Regions from separate parts of the Roseateles sp. P5_E11 genome, predicted to be linked through region 2. Evidence: riboswitches for the same ligand, from Rfam matches in the RefSeq annotation. Region 2 holds a riboswitch; each other region holds the start of a gene.
The links. A riboswitch is a leader RNA that binds a small molecule or an ion and turns the genes downstream of it on or off. The one in region 2 is predicted to bind cyclic di-GMP.
Positions count from the first base shown of each region.

Region 1: another riboswitch for cyclic di-GMP. It lies ahead of ACXJKR_RS10875 (hypothetical protein); the one in region 2 lies ahead of ACXJKR_RS00795 (S8 family serine peptidase).
Region 3: another riboswitch for cyclic di-GMP. It lies ahead of ACXJKR_RS04640 (S53 family peptidase); the one in region 2 lies ahead of ACXJKR_RS00795 (S8 family serine peptidase).

Region 1 covers NZ_JBFUMO010000110.1:1,061-8,309, reverse strand. Annotated here, with positions in the region: gene ACXJKR_RS10890 (GntR family transcriptional regulator) at 1-217, shown strand, start outside; gene ACXJKR_RS10885 (ABC transporter ATP-binding protein) at 214-1,101, shown strand; gene ACXJKR_RS10880 (hypothetical protein) at 1,101-2,552, shown strand; cyclic di-GMP riboswitch class I at 2,685-2,775, shown strand; gene ACXJKR_RS10875 (hypothetical protein) at 2,870-3,694, shown strand; gene ACXJKR_RS10870 (SRPBCC family protein) at 3,845-4,291, opposite strand; gene ACXJKR_RS10865 (flavin reductase family protein) at 4,379-4,855, opposite strand; gene ACXJKR_RS10860 (M48 family metallopeptidase) at 4,987-5,895, shown strand; gene ACXJKR_RS10855 (Crp/Fnr family transcriptional regulator) at 5,896-6,528, opposite strand; gene ACXJKR_RS10850 (helix-turn-helix domain-containing protein) at 6,702-7,249, opposite strand, start outside.
Region 2 covers NZ_JBFUMO010000004.1:19,926-27,174, reverse strand. Annotated here, with positions in the region: gene ACXJKR_RS00800 (sensor histidine kinase) at 1-460, opposite strand, end outside; gene ACXJKR_RS00795 (S8 family serine peptidase) at 520-2,679, opposite strand; cyclic di-GMP riboswitch class I at 2,792-2,882, opposite strand; gene ACXJKR_RS00790 (B12-binding domain-containing radical SAM protein) at 3,168-5,078, shown strand; gene ACXJKR_RS00785 (antibiotic biosynthesis monooxygenase family protein) at 5,078-5,410, shown strand; gene ACXJKR_RS00780 (ParA family protein) at 5,456-6,220, shown strand; gene ACXJKR_RS00775 (hypothetical protein) at 6,274-6,864, shown strand; gene ACXJKR_RS00770 (sensor histidine kinase) at 6,821-7,249, opposite strand, start outside.
Region 3 covers NZ_JBFUMO010000033.1:4,503-11,751, forward strand. Annotated here, with positions in the region: gene ACXJKR_RS04625 (HD domain-containing phosphohydrolase) at 1-327, shown strand, start outside; gene ACXJKR_RS04630 (response regulator) at 324-890, shown strand; gene ACXJKR_RS04635 (ATP-binding protein) at 887-2,974, shown strand; cyclic di-GMP riboswitch class I at 3,138-3,224, shown strand; gene ACXJKR_RS04640 (S53 family peptidase) at 3,274-5,082, shown strand; gene ACXJKR_RS04645 (ATP-binding protein) at 5,117-6,427, opposite strand; gene ACXJKR_RS04650 (response regulator) at 6,424-7,134, opposite strand.

The sequences.
Region 1 (7,249 bases), on a different contig from region 2:
CTATTCCCTGCTGGAGTCCGACGGCGTGTTGGAGCGCCGCCGGGGGCTGTCGATGGTGGTGGCGGCGCAGCACCAGCGCGCCCAACCCACTGCCGACCGCGTCGAGCTGCTGCGGCCGACGCTGGAGAAGGCGGCCGCCGAAGCGCGGCAACTGGAGCTCCCCAAGACCCAGGCCCTGCAGCTGTTCAAAACCATCCTCGACGAGACGCAAGCATGACTGCCTCCTCCGCCCACTTTCCCCACTCCGACACCGCCACCGCCGAACTCGCTGGCGTCAGCCTCGCCTATCCCAAGGGCGAGGCCGTGCTGAAGGCGCTGGACTGGACGTTGCAGCCGGGCCAGGTGGTCGGCCTGCTGGGCCGCAACGGCTGCGGCAAGACGACGCTGCTGGAGACGCTGCTGGGCCTGCGTGAACCGCAGCAGGGCCGCGTGCAGCTGTTCGGCCAGGACGCCGCGCGGCTGGATGACGCGGCGCGCGCCCGCATCGGCTATGTGCCCCAGCAGAGCGACCTGTTCGAGAGTTTCACCGCGGCCCAACTGCTGGCCTACTTCAAGAGCTTCTACCCGCGCTGGAACGAGTCCAGGGTCGAGGGCCTGCTGTCGCGCTGGGATATCGCCCGCGACAAGCCCATACGCAAGCTCAGTGGCGGCCAGCAGCAGCGCCTGTCCATCATCCGCGCGCTGGCCCACGACCCCGACCTGCTGGTGCTGGATGAGCCCGTCGCCAGCCTTGACCCCGTCGGCCGGCGCGACTTCCTGCGCGAGCTGGTCGACCAGGTGCTGGACCGCGGCACGACCGTCGTGTTCTCCACCCACATCCTGTCCGACCTGGAGCGGGTCGCCTTCAACCTCGCTTTCCTGAGCGGCGGCCGCATCGCCCTGCAGGCGCCGCTGGACGAGCTGCTGGAGCAGGTGCGCGCCTTCACCGGCACCGTCACCGAACTGGCTAGCCTGTTCGCGCGGCTGAACGCCCAGCCGCTCAAGCGCACGCCGCTGGAGGCCGGCCGCGAGCGCGTGCTGGCGCGGCTGCCGGCCGGCGTGAGCGCGCCGCTGGACGCACAGGCCGTCAACCTCGAAGACCTGTTCGCGGAGCTGACGTGATGAAAGCCGCCCCCTACAGCCAATTGCTGCTGGCCTTCTGGCGCCAGCGCGATCGCGAATCCCCCTGGGGCCGCCGGGCGCTGTTCGCCCTCGCCGTGCTGGGCCTGGCGCTGGGCGTCTACCTGGCGCCGCAGCTGGCGATGCCCATGCTGGCCCTTTCGGCGGCACTGGTGCTGATGTCGCTGTGGATGGCCATCATCGGCAGCCTCATGCAGCAGAACCATCCTCATGCCGCGCGCTTCGTGCCCGGCCATCTGCGCCAGACGCTGGAGTCCGCGCTCGCAGCCTGGGCCGGCTTGTCGCTGGGCAGCGCAGCCCTGCTGTGGCTTTGCCTGCCGCAGATGCCCTCCTTCGCCCTGCTGCTGCTGGGCGCCGCGGCCGTGCTGGCCTTCATGGGCTGGGCGACGCGCGAATGGCAGCTCTGGCTGGTGATCTCCATCGGGCCGGTGCTGTTCTTCGGCACCGGACTGGACCGGCGGCTGGCGCCTCTGGGCACCGCGCTGCGCGAGCTGTGGCTGGCCCAGCCGCTGTCCGTGCTCGCGCTGAGCCTGCTGGCCCTGGGCTGGTCGCTCACGCGGCTGTTCGGCAGGGGCGACGCGGCCCACGCCGAGGCCTATGCCCGCCTGGGCCGCATGCGCCGCGCCGCCGAGGACAGCATGCAGGGCAAATACGCCGGTGCCGCCGCCTTCGGCCGGGTGGGCGAATGGCTGAGCCAGCCTTTTGCGCTCGCCGTGTCGGCCTGGCAGCGCCATGTCGTCGCGCAGGCCGAACCGACGGGCCAGAGCGCCATGCGCCGCGCCGAGATCGTGCTGCATGGCCGGCAGCACTGGCTGCACCAGAGCCTGGGCGCCGTGATGGCCGTGGGCATCGCCGCGCTGAGCTTCTTCATCGCGTTTGCGCTGGCCGGCCAGGGCCTGCAGGACAACTGGACCAAAGGCGCCTACGGCATGGCCATCGGCCTGGCGAGCATCGGCTTCAACCCTTGCTTCACCCTGCCCAACATGCTCTGGCACAGCCGCCGCGAACAGGCCCTGATGCGGCTGCTGCCAGGCCTGCCGCAGGGAGAGGCGCTGAACCGCGCGGTTGCGCTGATGCAGTTGCGCCACGCCCTGGTTGCCTGGGCGCTGACGACCGCCGGCCTGGGCCTGCTGGCCTGGGCCGCGAACAATGCCGCACTGCTGTGCCTGGCCTTTGGCGCCCTGCCACTGAGCACCGGCTGGCTGCTGCGCGCGCCTTCGCGCATGAAGTCGCCCACGGCCTGGACCACCGTCGTGCCCATCCTGGCCTTCATGCTGATGGGCTGGGGCATGTTCCTGCTGCAAAAGGATCTGGGCGCGCCGCTGCCTCTGCTGGCAGGCATCAGTGTTGCGCTCAGCGCCGCGCTGGGCGCATGGCGCTGGCGCACGCTGAGCGCTGCGCCAACGGCCTTGCCGGCCGGTCGCTTGAGCTGAAAACGCTCGGCGCAAGCCCGCCGCAAGCTTCAAAAACCGCTCGTCGCGGGCCTCGCGCCGCTCGCCGGGCGGGGGTCTCGGTTCGTGAACTGACGCACGGACAAAACACGGCTTACATCCGCACACTGCGTCCCATGCAGTCGGCAAACCCGTCGAAAGGCGGGGACGCAAAGCCACCGGTCTTCGTGCTCTGACAGGAGCAAAAGACAGCGGGGCCGCCCTGGGCGGACAAGGACATGTCCGCAGCGTGGCACACGGGGAGGTGCCGGCTACTGCCCAGTAGCCCCACCCTTTGCATCAACCCGAAAGACCACGCCATGAAGTACCAARCCATTGCCTTCGCTGCCCTCGCCCTGTTCGCCCAGGCCAGCTTCGCCGCCGRCCCGACGGCCCAGCTCACCGGCCTCGTGCGCATCGTCAAGAGCGACGGCCAGACCGTCCTCGCCCAGGCCGCGCCCATGCTCGTCGCCGCCAACGGCACGGCCACGGGCGCCATGCCCCAGATCACCGTCAGCGAGAAGGATGCCTTCATCTCCAGCCTCGGYCGCTGCGCCTTCAACTTCAAATACGACGAGGTCAGCGCCTCGGCCGTGGCCACCAGCACCAACCGCATCTACAGCAACGACACACTGATCGCGCAGAACACGCAAATCGCGCTGACGCCCAAGGTCGTCAAGACGATCTGGACCCAGCCCTATCTCTTCGCCGGCACGAACAACGTGAAAGTCGTCGTCAATGTCGACGGCGTGCCGAGCACGGGCTGGGTGCGCATCAACGTGAGCGGCACCTGCGGCAAGCCCGCCGCGGCACCAGCTCCGGCACCCGTGGCCGCACCGCCCGCACCGGCCCCATCGCCCGCTCCCGCACCGGTCGTCTATGTCCAGCCCGGCTCGGGCGACTGGAACAACCTCAACAACGCCTGGGGCTACAGCAACTACGCGGCAACCCAGCTCAAGGGCAAGGGCTATGCGAAGTACGCCGAGATCGTGCGCCTGAACGCCGCCCTCACGACGGCGATCAACGCCAAGAAGATCTCGACCGGTGACTACGGCAGCCTGATGGCGGCCTGGAACGCACTGATGGCCGACCCCGCCTTCAAGGCCGCGATGGCGGCCATCGTGCCGACACCAGGCGTCAAGTAAAGACCCCTCGTCCAGTCCCGCTCCGCTGAACACGAGCGGGCCTAACCGGCCCCCCGAGGGGGCGGCGATGCTTGGCGGCATTGAGCCGCAAGCACATCGCCATGGCGGGCCGGTTAGGGGCGGCCCGTCGCTCGGCCCGAGCGCACCACGTTACTGGTTGATTTCCGGCTCGGCCAGCTGGGCCAGCAGGGTCAGCGACTCCTGCCAACCCAGGTAGCAGGCCTCGGCCGGGATCATGGCCGGGATGCCTTCCTGCTTGATGTGCACCTCGGTGCCGCAGAACACGGCGCGCAGCTCGACGGTCGTCGTCATCTCGCCGGGCAGGTTGGGGTCGTCGAAAGCCGCCGTGTAGCGCAGCTTCTGGCCGGGCACCAGTTCCAGGTAACGGCCGCCAAAGCTGTGGCCGCCGCCGGTCGTGAAGTTGGTGAACGACATCTTGTATGTGCCGCCCACCTTGGCGTCCATCTCGTGGACGGTGCCGGTAAAGCCATGCGGCGGCAGCCACTTGGCCATGGCGGCCGGTGTCGTGAAGGCGCGGTAGACGCGATCGGGCGGGCAGCGCAGCACGCGGTGCAGGGTGACGGTGTTGGTCATGATGGGTTCCGTAGTTGGACAGAGGATGGCCCTCTGTCATGACGACGATCAGAGCCCGACCGGATCGACAACGCCAACCCGGAAAAAACCCTAGATCGGCAACTCGGTGAAATAACGGCCGCCGTGGAAGATCAGCGGCTGAGCGCCGAGCCGGGACGAGCAACGCTCGACTTCGCCGACGAAGATGACGTGGTCGCCCTCCTCGTAACGGCTGCGGTTGGCGCATTCGAAGACGGCAGCAGCCCCCTCCAGCACCGGCGCGCCGCCCGCGCCCTCGTGCCAGGCCACGCCGGCGAAGCGATCGATGTCACGCGTCGCGAAGCGCTGGGCCAGCTCCTTCTGGTCGGCCGCGAGGATGTTGATGGCGTAATGCGAGCCATGCGAGAACACCGGCATGGAGCCGGCGCGGCGCGCCAGGCTCCACAGCACCAGGGGCGGGTCCAAGGACACGGAGTTGAAGGAATTGGCGGTGAGGCCGACCAGGCCGCCGTCCGCAGCGCGAACGGTGACGATGGTCACGCCGGTGGCAAACATGCCCAGTGCGGCGCGGAATTGCTGGCTGTCCATGGGGTGATTGTCGCCAGTCCCGCGCCGCTGTCCTACGAAAGCCGCCATCGCCGCCCAAGCACAATGTCGGCATGGATGCCGACGACTTCCAGGTCCGCGACGACCTGCAGTTCACTGACCCGCCGACGCGCATGTTCGGCGACTGCGCCGACTGCGCCGCCGGCCGCTGCGCGCCCCCGGCCCTGCGCGGCCGCCGCCTGTTCACCGGGCTGCTCGCCGCTACCGGTGCCGCAGCGTTCATGCCAGCCTGGGCACGCGAAGGCGTGGAGGTCGGGCCCAAGAGCAAGTTCACCGGCTTCGTGTCGGCCGACCAGCTGGAACAGGCCGGTGGCCAGCAGTACGCGCTGATGATGCGCGAGGCCGGCCAGCAGCGTGCCCTGGCGCCGATGGACCACCCCCAGGCCCAGAGGCTGCGCTACATCGCCCAGCGCATCATTCCCTTCAGCTACGAATGGAACGACCGCGCCCGGCAGTGGAAGTGGGAAGTCAACCTGCTGGCCAGCGCGCAGCTGAACGCCTTCTGCATGCCGGGCGGCAAGATCGCGTTCTTCTACGGCATCCTCGACAAGCTCAAGCTGGAAGACGACGAGGTCGCCGCCATCATGGGCCATGAGGTCGCGCATGCGCTGCGCGAGCATGCCCGCGAGCGCGTCGGCAAGTCGGCGTTCACGAACGGCATCGTCGAACTCGGCTCGGCCTTGCTGGGGTTGGGCAACGTGGGCCGCGGCCTGGCCGGCATGGGGGCCCAACTGGTCAACCTGCGCTTCAGCCGCGACGACGAAAGCGAGGCCGACCTCGTCGGCATCGAGCTGTCCGCCCGTGCGGGCTATGACCCCGCCGCCGCCGTGCGCCTGTGGGAAAAGATGATGACGGCCAACAAGGGCGCGCCACCGCAATGGCTGTCCACCCACCCGGCCAGCACGACGCGCATCCGCGACATCCAGGCCAACCTGCCCAAGGTCGAGGGCCTCTACAAGCGCGCAGCCAAGCCGGACCAGCGCTTCCCGGTTGCGCCGCCGCTGCAGGTCAGGTCGCGGTAGCTACCAGCGCGCTGGCAGGCTCTTGAGTCGCTGGTATTCGCCGGCCGCCACGCGCCTCAGGTAGCCGCCCAGCTCCAGGTCCTTGACGAGCTTGGACACCATCTCACGCGAGCAGCCCAGGCGCTGGGCCATGCCCTGGTGGGTGAGCGCCAGGTGGCGGCCATCGCCGGTGGTCTCGTCGACGAGGTTCTTGAGCCGGCCGTAGACATCGTTGAGCGCCAGCTGCTTGGTCGACAGCGTTGCGGCGCGGGCGCGACGGATGACCTTGGTCAGCAACTCGAAGGCAAATTCGGGGTGCTCGCTGATGTGGGTCAGCAGGCTGGCCCGCGTGACCATGACCAGGCGGCTGCCTTCTTCGGTGATGACGCTGGCCGAGCGCGGCCCCCCGTCCAGGCTCATCTCGCCGACGTATTCGCCGGGGCCATAGACGCCGTAGGTGATCTCGCGGCCACGGGCGTCGCTGCTGAAGGCGCGCAGCGAGCCGGAGAGGATCAGATAGAGGTTGTCGCCGAGCGAGCTCTCCTCGATCAGCACGATGCCCTTGCGATAGCTGCGTGCAATGCCGCGCGCGGCCAGCTGCCGCAGCGAGGGCGGCAGGGCCAGGAGTTCGTTGTCGAGCGTGTCGTCAGGCATCCGGCGGCGCTCTGAGCATTTGGCTCCGGAGCGCGGTCGAATGTTAGTGCTTGCGGGCCGAGCGCCGGGCCGTCCCTAGCCGGCCCGCCTTGGGCGATGTGCTTGCCGGTCGATCCGGCAAGCATCGCCGTCCCCTCGGGGGACCGGTCAACGTACCCGTTGGACGAGGGGATTCAATTGACCAGCTTGGCCGGCCGCAGCGACGAAACAAGCGGCGGCAGCAAGGCCAACTGCCGCATCAGCTCGCCGATGCTGTCGGCGCCGCTCTTGGCGCGGATGCTCTGGATCTGGCTGCGCACCGTCGAGATCGCCACGCCCTGGCGCTGTGCGACCTCGGTCGGCTTGACGCCGTTGGACAGCGCCTTCAGCACCTCGGTCTCGGCCGGCGTCAGCTGGTAGCGCAGCGCGAACCACTGCGCGGCCAGGTCGCCGCAGAGCTGGCGGCGCTCCAGGATCAGCAGCACCGCCGCCTGGTTGACATCGCGGTTCAGCGGCACGACGACGACATTGGCGCGGCCGCATTCGGCGCGATCGTCACCCAGGCGCAGCAGGCAGCGCCGGCCACTTGCCTCGGCGCCCTCCAGCGCGTCGGCCAGAGGCACCGCGTCGGTCAGCAGGCGGGCCCGCAGATGCTGGCCGACGAGCTCCAGCGGGTGGTTGTCATCCAGCGACGCCCGCGCCGCGAGATTGCTGTGAAGCACACGGCCCGCGCCGTTGAGAA
Region 2 (7,249 bases):
AGTAGGCGAGCGCAAACAGGATCGCGCCCAGCAGGATCAGGCTGTCGCTCTCCAGCTGATGGCTACGCAGTTCGCCCAGTGCCACGTGCAGCACCGTGCCGGCGCTGAACATGGCAATGGCCGCCATCGCGGGGCTGGCGATGCGGCTGGTCCAGCGCTTGGAGGTGCGCCAGGCGCCGACCAGCGCTTCCGCTGCCGACGCCACGGCCGCGGCCTCCGGCCCGTTCAGCAGCAGCAGCAGGAAGATGAAGATCTCGCCAGCGGTGAACGAGTTCGTTGAACGCGGAATCCGCACCGGCACCAGCCCGGCCAGCATCGCCAGCAGCGTGCCGCCCACCACGCGCAACCAGGCATCCGGCGAAAGGCTCACGACGTGGCGCAACGAGTGCGCGAGCACCACCACACCGATGCAGACCACCGCCCACCAATACACCGCCGCCTTGCGGTTGTAGTCCGGCATCAGTGCCTGATGGACGCGCCGAGGCCAGCTCACTCCGGGCTCGGCGCCTGCAGCAACCATCATCGTTCGCCGGTGCGGGCAACTTCGCTGAGCACGACACCCTCGCTGAGCACCACGCCCTCGCTCAGCACGACACCCTCGCTGAGCACCACGCCTTCGCTCAGCACCACGCCTTCGGTGAGGACGACCCCTTCGCTGAGGACCACACCCTCACTGAGGACGACGCCTTCGCTGAGCACCACACCGCTGCCCGATGCCAGCCAGCCGGAAAGCGTCGCGGTGGGGACGAAGACGCCCGTGCGACCCGGCAGCGAACTGCGGCCGACCAGCGAATTCAGCGTGATGACGCCGTCGGTCAGGAAGCGCTGCCCCGTCGGCACGGGAGACGCCGTGATCGTCGACAGCGCCGCGCCGGGGCGGATCTGGACAGTAACGCGCGTCGCGCTGCCGCCCACCCAGAACAGGCCCGGGTCGTACACCGGCTGGTAGCGGGTGAAAAGCGCGCTGCCGCTGTAGAGGTGGCGCCCGCCGGCGAAGATGATGCGACTCCAGGGCACCGACTGACCGCCGATGATCGACACCGGCGCGGGCATCACCTGGCCCGGCGCCAGCAGCGGCGCACCCGCCGCGATGCGGCCGCTGGCGATGACCGTGGCGAGATCGCTGCGCAGCGCACCGGCCAGCCGCACCGCGCCGTCGACGTTCAGCAGGCCCGCGCCCTGCTGCAGCAGGTTGGCGCCCGGCAGGGCCTGCGCGGTGTACTGCAGGATCGCCTTCACCAACGGGGGCGTCAGGCCGGGGTTGGCCTGCAACATCAGGGCCACGGTACCGGACACCACCGGCGCAGCGACCGAAGTGCCGCTCAGGTCCATCAGCTCGCGGCCCCGCGGCTGCGCCGTGCCGCCGTAGGGCGCCGACAGCGAGGGGAAGTCCGTGGCGAGCGTGCTGCCGGCCGCCATCGGGCCGACGATGCGATTGCCCGGAGCCACCAGGTCCGGCTTGAGCAGGTTGTCGGCGACGCGGCGCCCGTCGGGCAGGAACAGGCCGCCGCGGGTGGGCCCGCGGGAACTGAAATGGTTGACTGCGTCGTCGCTGCGCGAGGCAGTCGCCTGCGTGTTGGCCGATCCCACGGTGATGACCGAGGGCTCATTGCCCGGCGAGCTGATCGTGCCGTAGCGCTCCTGACCGGAGGCGTCCGTGCCGTAGTTGCCGGCGGCCACGACCACCACGAGGCCGGCTGCACTCGCGCCGCGCAGCGCGCCGCACAGCGGGTCGGTCCGATACGACTCGGTCGAATCGGCGGCAAGGCTCACGTTGAGCACGCGGATGTTTTGCTGCTTCGCATGCGCGATGACCCAGTCGATCCCGGCCAGCACATCGCTCAGCTCGCCTTCGCCGCGGCTGTCAAGCACCTTGACGTCGACCAGCGAGGCCTGGGTGGCGATGCCGCTCGACTCGGGCAGACGCGACGTCGAGCGGCCTGCGGCGACGCCCGCGACATGCGTGCCGTGGCCATACGGATCCGCCCCGCCCGCCGCTTGCTGGCGTTCGTCGAGCGCCGCGTCGGACCGGTCGACGCCGGGCTGCCAGGCGCGGCCCGCGCCGCCTTGCGTCACCTTCTCAAAGTCGACGGCGCGTGCGACCCGCGAACGCTGGCCATCGGTGAACGCGGTGTGGTTCCCAGCGATGCCCGAATCCAGCACGGCGATGGCGACGCCCGAGCCGTCCAGGCCCCGCGCCGCGCCGATCGTGGCGGCACGCACGTCGGCTGCGCCGGTGGAGGCCTCGGTCAGGCTGAACGTGCGGGCCGCGCGCCGGTTCGGCGAGATGCTCTGCACGTCCGGCCGCGCAGCGAGCGCGTCAACCTTGTCAACGGGCAAGGTCACGAAAAGCGCCGGCACCGACTGGTAGCGCCAGTAGACGGTGCCACCCGCCGCCACGACCGCGCGGCGGAGCTCGACCAGCTCGGCGTCCCGCCCGTCGCTGACGACCAGGGTGTGCACGTAGCGGCGACCAGCCAGTTCCTGTTGCCAGCGCTGGCGAGGCGCAGCGGCCGAATCGACGGCCTGGCGCAGATCGGCGGCAATCTTGTCGCGCGGTGCGGCCTGCGCCAGTGCAGGCCACAGCAATGCAGCCAGCGTCAGCAGCAGCGCAAGCGCCGCGTGCAGGCGCCACTCGATCAGAACTACGAATCGAAGAGGGAGCGTGGTGGACTTCATGGACAGCTTTCGTTGTTGCGCTGATTCCTACGCACACGCCCGGTCGGGCGTCGCGCCGCATCCCGGCGACGGAAGAGCTGCCATGTCGACGGCGACCTGCCGGCGGCTTGTCCTTGGCAACCCCGCTGTCGTAACCCGCCAGGCGGGCCTTAGACCGGAAGCTTTGCGACCCCGGCTTTCGCTCGGGTGTGCCTTTGTCATCAGTGAAAAAAATGTATCTGAAGTTGCGGCGTAACGCTGTGAACAAGTGGCGCTTCCGGGTCCGTTCGGCCACCGTTACACATCCATGATCCAGCCTCACAGCGACGCGTGAAACCGGTCAGTTAGGTTGTGAGGCATCGCCCATCCGATCACGCTCCAGCCGCATGGAAGAAGTCAACCTTTTCAAGAGGCCCACGGCGCAGAAGTCGCCGGCTGCCGGCGCCTCGCGCGATGCGAGGCGGTTTGCTCGCCGTGTCGCGCCACGCCACACCGCGACAATCCCGCCCATGCCTCGCCAGCCTCCCCGCGTCCTCTCCGTCATCCCGCCGATGACGCAGCTGAACACGCCCTACCCGTCCACCGCCTACCTGACGGGCTTCCTGCGCTCACGCGGCATCGATGCGCAGCAGGTGGACCTGGCGCTGGCCCTGGTGCTGGAGCTGTTCACACCCACCGGCCTGGCCCAGCTGCATGAAGCCGTGCTGGCCCTGCCCGAAGCCGAGCGCACGCCGCAAACGGCCTGGTTTGCCACCGAGTTCCCGGCAATAGCCGCCGCCACGCCACGCGTCCTCGGCTTCCTGCAGGGGCGCGACCCGACGCTGGCCCATCGCATCAACACCCGTGCCTTCCTGCCCGAAGGCGCACGCTTCGCTTCGCTGGACGCCTATGTCGACGAGGATGGCGGCGACCCGCTCGCCTGGGCGTTTGGCGCCCTCGGCTTGCAGGACCGCGCACGCCATCTCGCCACGCTGTTCCTGAACGACCTCGCCGACGTGCTGCGCGACGCGGTCGATGAACGCTTTGAGTTTGTCCGTTACGCCGAATCCCTCGCCGCGGCGCAGGCTCACTTCGATCCGCTGGCCACCGCCCTGGCCGCACCGCCCAATCTCGTCGACCGCACGCTGCACACCTTGACGCTGGCCGCGCTGGAGCAGCACCAACCCGAGGTCGTGCTGCTGTCCGTGCCTTTCCCTGGTTCGGTCTACGCCGCCCTGCGCATCGCGCAGAGCATCAAGGCCGCGCGGCCCGAGGTCATCTGCGTGCTGGGCGGCGGTTATGTGAACACCGAGCTGCGCGAGCTGGCCGAGCCGCGCGTCTTCGACTTTGTCGACTACGTGACGCTGGACGCCGGCGAGCGGCCACTGCTGGCGCTGCTGGAGCACGTCGCCGGCAAGCGCTCCAAGACGCGCCTGGTGCGTACCTTCTGGCGCGACGGCACGGAGGTCAGGTACACCAACTTCGTCGAGCCCGACATTCCCTTCGATGACGTCGGCACACCGACCTGGGACGGCCTGCCGCTGGACCGCTATCTGTCGCTGCTGGACATGCTCAACCCGATGAACCGGCTCTGGAGCGACGGCCGCTGGAACAAGCTGACCGTGGCGCATGGCTGCTACTGGAAGAAATGCAGCTTCTGCGACGTCAGCCTGGACTACATCTCGCGCTACGAGGCGGCCTCGGCCGAGGTGCTAGTGGACCGCATCGAGGCCATCGTCAAGGAGACGGGCCAGACAGGCTTCCACTTCGTCGACGAAGCCGCGCCGCCCAAGGCGCTCAAGGCCCTGGCCGAAGAGCTGATCCGCCGCGGCGTGGCCATCTCGTGGTGGGGCAATATTCGCTTTGAAAAGACCTTCACGCCCGAGCTCTGCCAGCTGCTGGCCGACAGCGGCTGCATCGCCATCTCGGGCGGGCTGGAGGTGGCATCGGACCGGCTGCTGAAGCTGATGAAGAAGGGCGTCAGCATCGAGCAGGTGGCGCGCGTGACCAAGGCCTTTGCCGACGCCGGCGTGCTGGTGCATGCCTACCTGATGTACGGCTTCCCCACGCAGACAACGCAGGACACCGTGGACGCGCTGGAATACGTGCGCCAGCTGTTCGAGAACGGCTGCATCCACAGCGGCTTCTTCCACCGCTTCGCCTGCACGGTGCATTCGCCCGTCGGACTGAACCCGGCGGAATACGGCGTCACGCTACAGCCCCTGCCCGCCGATGGCCGCTTTGCGAAGAACGACGTCGCCTTCATCGACCCCACGCCCACCGACCACGACGGCCTTGGCCAGGGGCTGAAGAAGGGCCTGTACAACTTCATGCACGGCATCGGCGTGGACAGCGATATCCGCAGTTGGTTCCCGCTGCGCGTACCCAAGACGACAGTGCCGCGCCGCTTCGTCGAGCGCGCCCTGGCGACAATCACCTGATGTACACCTCCACCTTCACCTTCGCCAAGGGCGACTACGACGCCGATTTCTTCGCGCTGGACGACCGCATCGCCGCCATCGCCCGCGCCATTCCCGGCTACCTCGGCGAGGAAGCCTGGGAGAACGCAGCGAACGGGCTGATCTCCAACGTCTACTACTGGGACTCGATGGAGGCCCTGCAGCAGCTGATGAGCCACCCCGCGCACCGCGAGGCCAAGCAGGCCCAGGCCAAATGGCTGAGGGGCTACCAGGTGGTCATCGCCGAGGTGGTGCGCACCTATGGCGACGGCGGCATCGCCCATCCGCTCGCCGAAACCACGCCGGCCCACTGACTTTTGTGCAGTGCACAATCGCCGCATCCAGCAACGGAGGCGGCGATGCGGCGTGTGGTGTTCAACCAGAAGGGTGGCGTGGGCAAGTCCACGATCACCAGCAATCTGGCGGCGATTGCCGCGGCAGCGGGCAAGCGGGTGCTGGTCATCGACCTGGACCGCCAGGGCAACACCAGCCGCTACCTGATGGGCGATGCGCTGGATGAAGGCGCACCGGGCTCGGCTGAATTCTTCGAGTCAACGCTGAAGTTCAGCGTGCGCGCACCTGGCGCGACCGAGTTCGTCGTCGAGACGCCGTGGGAGAACCTGCACCTGATGCCGGCCAGCGCCGAGCTCGACGAGCTGCACGGCAAGCTGGAGAGCCGCTACAAGATCTACAAGCTGCGCGACGCACTGCTGCCGCTGGCGGACGAATACGACGAGATCTGGATCGACACGCCACCGGCTTTGAACTTCTACACGCGCTCGGCGCTGATCGCATCCCAGGGCTGCCTCATCCCCTTCGACTGCGACGACTTCTCGCGCCGGGCGCTCTACGGCCTGCTGGAAGCCGTTGAAGAGATCCGCGCCGACCACGCACCCGAGCTGTCGGTCGAGGGCATCGTCGTCAACCAGTTCCAGGCCCGCGCCTCGCTGCCGCAGCGCGTCGTGCAGGAGTTGCTGGACGAGGGCCTGCCGGTGCTGCAGCCGTATCTGTCGAGCAGTGTGAAGGTCAAGGAGTCGCACGAGCTGAGCCGGCCCATGATCCATCTCGATGCGCGCCACAAGCTGACGCAGGAGATGCAGGCGCTGTACGAAGCGCTGGGCTGAACCGGGCGTTTTTCCGGCCTTGGCCCGCCAGCGCCGATGGCCAGAATGTCGGCATGAGCACTCCCGAATCCGTACGCATCGTCGGCGCCAGCGTCCAGACCGAACTGCCCGTCATCATTGCCGAGCTGGGCCCGATCGCGGACCGGCTGCAGCTGGCGCGCGAGGCCATCGACGAGCTGCGCATCAGCCACCCGCAGTCGCCCGAGTCCAACGTGAAGTCGGTGTACATGAGCCCGTGGAAAAGCCACATGCTCAATGCCAAGCTGCTGCCGCTGTGCGCCAGCGTCGTCGAGATCGCCAAGGCGGCCGCGCCCAAAGCCTGGTCGGGCGAGCTCGACTCGCTCGGGCTGGACCTGCTCGTCACCCACTGCTGGGGCGCCATCTACGAACAGGCCGACTACACGGCCCCGCACAACCACTGGCCGGCCGACCTGAGCTGCGTTGTCTACCTGGAAGCTGAAGCCGGTTGCGCGCCGCTGGTGTTCTCCAAGACCAGCGCCTACCAGCCGCGGCCCGGCACGTTGATCATGTTCCCGGGCATCACCATGCACGAGGTGCCGGCCACGCCGGGGCGGCGCGTCGTCGTCGCGATGAACCTCTTCAAGCAGCTGGGGCTGGGTCCGGAGGCAGCGGCGGCAGGCTGAGCCGCGCCCGCAGCCCCGGGCCGGCGTGGGCATCCAGCAGCTCCAGCCGGCCGCCGTGCCGGGCCGCGATGTCGGCCGCGATGGCCAGGCCCAGGCCGCTGCCGGTGCCCGTGGCGGCATCACCGCGGCGGAAACGCAGCATGGCGGCCGGGCGGTCGGCTGGCGCAATGCCGGGCCCGTTGTCCTCGACCTCCAGCCACGGTCCGGCCGCATCGCTGCCGCAACGCACCGTGATGCGGGCGCTTGCGCCGGCGTAGCTGACGGCGTTGTGGATGAGGTTCTCGAGCAGCTCGCGCAGCAGGAAGGCATGGCCCAGCGCCGGCGCTTCGGCCAGTTCGAAGCCGAGGTCGACACCCGCAGGCAGCGCGCGATGGGCCCAGTCCTG
Region 3 (7,249 bases), on a different contig from region 2:
TCGCTGAAACGCCATTCGGCGGCCGAGGCGCATTCGCTGATCCTCGGCGGTGCCGGCACGCGTTACGAGAAGGCTGTTGTCGAGGCCTTCGAGCTGGCGCTCAAGGACGAGCCCTCCGAGAAGCCGCGTGACCGGGAGCTGCAGCCTCACGAAGTGATGCCGGGCATGGTGCTGTCCCGCGACCTGCTGTCGCCGCAGGGCACGCTGCTGCTGGCCGCGGGTTTCGTCTTCGACAACCGGGTCGTCAGACAGCTGCGCGAATTCGCCGGCCGTGAAGGCGCAAAGCTGCATGTCTTCGTGAAGCTGCCTGAAGGAGGTGCGACGTGAGCGAACGCATCCTGCTCGTCGACGACGAGCCTCACATCCTCAGCGCGCTGCAGCGCCTGCTGCGCAACGGGCTGAAGGACACCGGCGGCGCGCGCTATGACGTCGAAAGCTTCACCGACGGCGCCGTGGCTCTGGCGCGGGCGCGCGAGTGCGCTTTCGCGCTGGCCATCTCCGATCAGCGCATGCCGGGCATGACCGGCGTGGAATTCCTGCGCGAACTGCGTCAGGTGCAGCCCGACTGCGGGCGCATCATCCTGTCCGGCTATGCCGACCTGAACGCGCTGGTGGCGGCCATCAACGAGGCCGAGATCGCCCGTTTCATCTCCAAGCCCTGGGCCGACTTCGACCTGCTCAGCGCCGTGCGCCAGGTGTTGCGCATCCGCGAGCTGACGATGGAGAACCAGCGCCTGGCTGACCAGGTGCGCCAGCAGATGGGCGTGCTCACCGCCCAAGAGGCGGAGCTGCGCCGCCTGGAGCGGCTCGAACCGGGCATCACCCATGTGAAATGGGGCAGCGACGGCTCGTTCATCCTGGAGGACCCGGATGAAGAGGTGAAGTGGTGACCGTACTGACGGTCGACTTCAGCCTCGCGCTGCAGGCCGTCAGTGCGTCGGTCCTGGTGCATGGATCGGACCGCATCCTGTTCGCCAACGCGGCGATGGAACGCTTGCTGGGCTATGGGCTGGAGGCGCTGCAGCAGATGCCGCCGCACGGCTGGGCAGCGCCCGAGTTCGCCGATGAGTTGCAGCGCTATGGCCAGCGGGCGCTGGCCGAGGAAGGCGAGCTGCCCGCGATCGAGATCGAGGCGCTGACGGGCAGCGGCTCGCTGCGCGTGCTGGAAGTCAAGGCGCATCGCGTCATGCTCGACGGCCAACCCTGTGCGGTGCTGACCGGGCAGGACCTCAGCGACATCCGCCACGTGCAGACCAGCCTGCTGGACATCGGCCGCGTGCTCTACCAGATCCTCGAGAACAACCCGGTGGCCACGCTCGTGATCGACAAGTCTCACCGCGTCACGCACTGGAACGCCTCGTGTGCCCAGCTCACCGGCCGCGACGCCTCCGAGATGCTGGGCCGCGACGACACCTGGCGCGCCTTCTACCCCGAAGCCAGGCCGCTGCTGGTCGACCTGATCCTGGACGGCAATGTCGAGCAGGAGCGCCAGCGCCTGTACGGCCGGCACTGCCAACCCTCGCCGCACATCGCCAACGCCTACGAGGTCGAGGGCTACTTCCCCAATTTCGGCCGGGAAGGGCGCTGGCTCTACTTCACGGCCGCCCCGCTGGTCGATGCCCACGGCGAAGTCGTCGGCGCCATCGAGACACTCCAGGACATCACGCGACGGCGCCAGGCCGAGGACGAACTCCGCCGCCATCGCAACGAACTCGAGAACATGATCGCGGACCGCACGGCCGAGTTGCTGAGCACCCACCATGAACTCGAAGCCTTTCTTGAGAACGCGTCGGTAGGCATCATCGCGACGTCCAACCAGTTGATCCAGCGCGGCAACAAGAAGTTCATCGAGATGTTCGAACTCGGTGACGTCCCGCCCCATGGACTGCCGACGCGCCGCCTGTTCAAGAGCGATGAAGACTTCGAAGCGCTGAGCCAGATCGCCATCCCGGTGCTGTCGCGGGGCGGCTCGCTGCTGCACGAGATGGAGGTCTGCACGCTGGCCGGCAACACGCTGTGGGTGCAGATCATTGCCTACGTGTCCAACCCCGAGGAGCCGACAGCGGGCACCTGGTGGCTGCTGCAGGACCGCACGGAGGTGCGCCGCGTGCAGCGTGAGCTGGAGCTCAACTACGAGCGCATCAAGCAGACCAACAACCGGCTCGAGGAAGCGCAGAACCAGCTGCTGCAGGCCGAGAAGATGGCCTCCATCGGCCAGCTCGCCGCCGGTGTGGCCCACGAGATCAACAACCCGATCGGCTTTGTCAGCTCCAACCTCGGCTCGCTGCGCGGCTATGTCCAACCTGTCTTCGCGTTGCTCGCGCTGCTGAGGAAGACGCCGGCCGACGCGCTGCCGGGCGATGTGCGAGAAGAGCTGGACCGGGTGGATGCCGCCGTCGACCTGAGCTTCGTGCAGGAGGACCTGCCCCAGTTGCTCGACGAGAGCGAGGAGGGGCTGTCGCGGGTCAAGAAGATCGTGCAGGACCTCAAGGACTTCTCGCGCGTCGACCATGCCGATTGGCAGGACGCCGACCTCAATGCCGGGCTGGACTCGACGCTCAACGTCGTCATGAACGAGGTCAAGTACAAGGCCGAGGTTCGCAAGGACTATGCCGTGCTGCCCCCGGTGCACTGCATCGCCGCGCAGCTCAACCAGGTCTTCATGAATCTGATCGTCAATGCGGCCCATGCCATCAAGGAGCGGGGCACGATCACACTGACCACGCGCGCCGAGGATGGCTGGGTTCGCATCGAGATCGCAGACACGGGCAGCGGCATGAGCGAGGAGGTCAAGCGGCGCATCTTCGAGCCCTTCTTCACGACCAAACCCGTCGGCCAAGGGACGGGCCTGGGCCTGTCCCTGTCTTTTTCCATCGTGCAAAAGCACGGCGGTCGCATCGAAGTGGATTCCCAACCCGGCGTCGGCACGCGCTTCACGGTCTGGATCCCACTGCACCCGCCGCAGCCCGCCTGAGCTTTTGTGTCCTGCGTGACACAAAGCAACCACAGGGCAGTAACTCACGAAACGCAGACTGGCGGCATCGAAAGCTCGCGCTGCCCGCCGAGTCAGAAGTCACGCAGCGCCTTTGTCGGGCCCCGTATCTCGGCACCCCGGCGCCTAGACTGAACCTGTTTCACAACCCAGAGGGCAAACCCGTCGAAAGGCGGGGACGCAAAGCCACCGGCCTACAGCGCGCAAGCGCCACGGCAGCGGGGCCGCCAAGACCGGCAGGTCTTGATCGGCGTGGCCCTCCTTCGTACGAGAACCCGGCCATGCGCAGTACCCGCCCTGTCTCCTGGACTTCCTGGACCCTCAGCCTGCTGACCGCCGCGGCCCTCACCGCTTGTGGCGGTGGCAGCAGCGACAGCCCGACCGTCCAGGTCAGCGAGGCGGCCTCGGTCATCAACCTGACCGTTGATCTTGCCGATGGCGCCGCCGCCAGTGTCGAGGCTCAGCCCAGCTTCCACACCGCCGCCGTCGATCTCGAAGAACCCGACAACGGTGCCGCACCCCACCGCAGCAACGCCCTGGCCGGTGTCGCCACCCAAGGCCTGACACGCGACCGCCTGGACGACGCCATGCGGCCTCGCGCCTTCGCGGCGGGTGCAGGCGAAGCCGCCCCGATGGCGACGTCCACTGCGGTGACGACCTATACGCCGGCACAGATCCGCGCCGCCTACGCGCAGCCGGCCCTGCCCGCCAGCACCGCCGGCCTGACCGCCGCCCAGGCCGCCCAGCTCGGCGCCGGCCAGACCATCTACATCGTCAACGCCAAGCACGACCCCAACATCGCCGCCGAACTGGCCGCCTTCAACACCAAGTTCGCGCTGCCGACCTGCAGCTCGCGCATCCTGGCTGCCAACGCCAGCCTGCCGCTGGCCAAAGCCTCCGCGTCCAGCTGCGAGCTGGTCATTGCCTACAGCACGACCGCCGGCGCCCTGACCGCCACGGCGCCCGCCTATGACAGCGGCTGGGCCACCGAGATTGCGCTGGACGTGCAATGGGCCCACGCGACGGCACCGCTGGCGCGCCTCGTCCTCATCGAAGCGCCGGATGCCGGCGTCGGCAGCCTGTCCAAGGCCGTGGCCCTGGCCAACAAGATGGGCGCCGGCGTCGTGTCCATGAGCTTCGGCGCCGCCGAGGGCAGCTGGACGTCGAGCTATGACAGCGCCTTCGCCACCGCCGGCATGAGTTACCTGGCCGCCACCGGTGACAACGGCGCGGCCGTGTCCTGGCCTTCGGTATCGACCCGCGTCGTGGCCGTCGGCGGCACCACGCTGAGCTACAGCAGCGGTGCGCGCAGCGAAACCACCTGGACCGGCACCGGCGGCGGCACCAGCGCCTATGTGGCCCTGCCCAGCTACCAGAGCGGCACCATCGGCGGCTACGCCAAGCGCGCCGTCGCCGACGTCGCCTTCAACGCCGACCCCAACTCCGGCCAGTACGTGGCGCTGATTGCACAGGGCACGACGACGACGCGCTGGGTCAGCGCCGGCGGCACCAGCCTGGCCACGCCGCAATGGGCCGGCCTGCTGGCCGTGGCCAACGCGATGCGCGCCGCCGCCAGCAAGGCCCTGCTCGGCCAGCCTCACGCCGCCCTCTACCAGCAGATCGGCGCCGTGCCGACGCAATACGCCGCCGCCTTCAAGGACGTGGCCAGCGGCAGCAACGGCACATGCACGAGCTGCACCGCCAAGACCGGCTATGACACCCCGACCGGCTGGGGCACGCCCAATGTCAGCGCCCTGCTGAGCAGCCTCAGCGGCGCCAGCGTCACGACCTCGACGACCACCCCCACGCCGACGACCAGCAGCGGCCCCACGCTGACGACCACCAGCCTGCGCGGCACGGCCGGCAAGGCTCTCGCCGCCACCATCGGCTACTCGGCGCCGGGCGCGAGCTCGCTGAGCATCAGCATCAGCGGCGCCGCCAGCGGCATGAGCTTCTCAGCCACCGGCAGCGGCCTCGCCCTGAACTGGGCCAACCCGGTAGCCGGCCGCACCAACCTCGTCATCACGCTGAAGGACAACCTCGGCCAGACGAGCACGGGCAACGTGACGGTGACGATCAACGCGAGCTGAACTCAGCACTGGCGACTGCTCGAATACTGCTTCGTCACGATCCAGACCAGCTGACACGGGCAATGAGGCCGCCACCATCGCGTGGCATCAACCTGAGCTCGGCGCCCTCGGCCCGCGCGATGCGCTCGACGATGGCCAGGCCCAGGCCCGAGCCGGGCTTGCCGCCGCGCGCCGTGTCGCCGCGCTGAAAGGGGCGCTTGAGATCGTCGACCCGGGCCGGCGCGATGCCCGGGCCGCGGTCGCGCACCTCGATCCAGGCGGCACCGGCGTTTTCACCGCAGGCCAGCTCGATGGGTGGCGCGCCATGGTTCTGCGCATTGGCGATGAGGTTGAGGACGAGGCGGCGCAACGCCTGCGGCCGTGCGCGCCGATGCACTGCCTGCCCATTGGCCAGCACCGGTTGCGGCAGGCCCGGCGCCAGGGCCAGCGTCTCGGCCAGGAATTCGCGCAGCTCGACGTCCACGGCCGGCAGCTCCTGCTCGGCGGGGTGGGCGGCGCGCGCGTAGTCGAGGAACTGGGTCAGCAGCCCGTCCAGGCCGTGGAGGCTCCGGTCCAGCGTGTCGAGCAGTTCCCTGTCCCCTTGGCCCGCTCGATCGAAAGAACCACGCAGCAACTCGCTGGCGAGGCGAATCTTTGCCAGCGGCGTGCGCAGGTCATGCGACAGGCCGGCCAGCATCAGCAATCGCTCCTCCTCGTCGCGCGCCAGGGCCTCGGCCATGTCGTTGAAGCCGCGCGCCAGCGCCGCGGTCTCGGCCGGGCCGTCAGTGGGCAGCAGCAAGCGGCGCTGGCCGGCACCGACCGCCCGGGCCGCGTCGACGAGGCGGGCCAGCGGGCGGTTGATGCGGCGCTGGATCAACCAGGCGCCGAGCAAGGCCAGCAAGGCACTGGCGCCACTGGCGATCAGCCAGGTGCGCGCGAAATGGTGAGCCGGCTGCACGGCAGGCAGCACCAGCCAGATCGGCGCGCCAGGCAGTTGCACCGCGATGAGGCCGTTGGCTTCGCGCCGCCACGGCAGCTCGCCGCGCTCCAGGCCCAGTTGCATCGCCAGTTCGGCCAGGAAGCCGCGCTCCACCCAGGTCGGCCGGTCGAGCAAGCGCTGCTGCTGGCCCGAGCCGGCGCGCGCATTGAAGCGATCCACGAAGCCGGCGCGCTCGGCCTCGGGCAACAGGCGCATGCCTTCGGCGACGGCCTGCAGGCTGCGCGCGGTCGCCTCGGCCGACTGCTGCAGACGCGGCCGGGCGACGAACTGCGCATAGGCCAGCGCATTGACCAACTGGCCCAGCACGATCAGGCAGACGATGAGCCACAGGTTGCGGCCGAACAGCGTGGACAGGCCGAACTTCATTGCGCGCCCGGCTCAGGAATAAAGACGTAGCCCAGGCCCCACACCGTCTGGATGTGGCGCGGTGTGCTCGGGTCGGCTTCGACAAGGCGGCGCAGCCGCATGACCTGCACATCCAGGCTGCGGTCGCTGACGCCGTGCTCGTCGCCATGCGCCAGGGCCAGCAGCTTCTCGCGGCCCAGCGGCCGGTTGGGCTGGCTGGCCAGCGCGCGCAGCAGCTGGAACTCGACGGTGCTGATCTCCACCGCCGCGCCAGCGCGCTCCAGCCGGCGTTGCGTGGGATAGAGGGTGAAGTCGCCGAAGCGCACCGCTTCCTCGCCCGCAGGGCCGAGGTGGGCACCGAGCTGCTGCTGGCGACGCACCATGGCCTGGATGCGCGCCAGCAGCTCACGCGGGGCGAAGGGCTTGGCCAGGTAGTCGTCGGCGCCCATCTCCAGGCCCAGCACACGGTCGACGAGGTCACCGCGCGCCGTCAGCATCAGGATGGGGATGGTCTCGCCCTGGCCGCGCAGGCGCCGGCACAGCGACAGGCCGTCCTCGCCCGGCATCATCAAATCCAGCACCAGCACGTCAAAGCGCTCACGCGCCAGCAGTTGCGCGGCGGCGGCGGCATCGGGCACGGCGCGCACGCTTTGGCCTTGCTCGGTCAGATAGCGCTGCAGCAGGCCGCGCAGCTCGGCCTCGTCGTCGGCGATCAGGATGCGGCTCATGGGGGGATGTTAGGGAGAAGCCCGCCCCCCACCTTGCCGGAAAACAATGACAAACCGTTGCAAGCCGCGCCCGCCGTCAGGCCCTGCAAGCACTGCAACCCGCGCGGCAACCTTT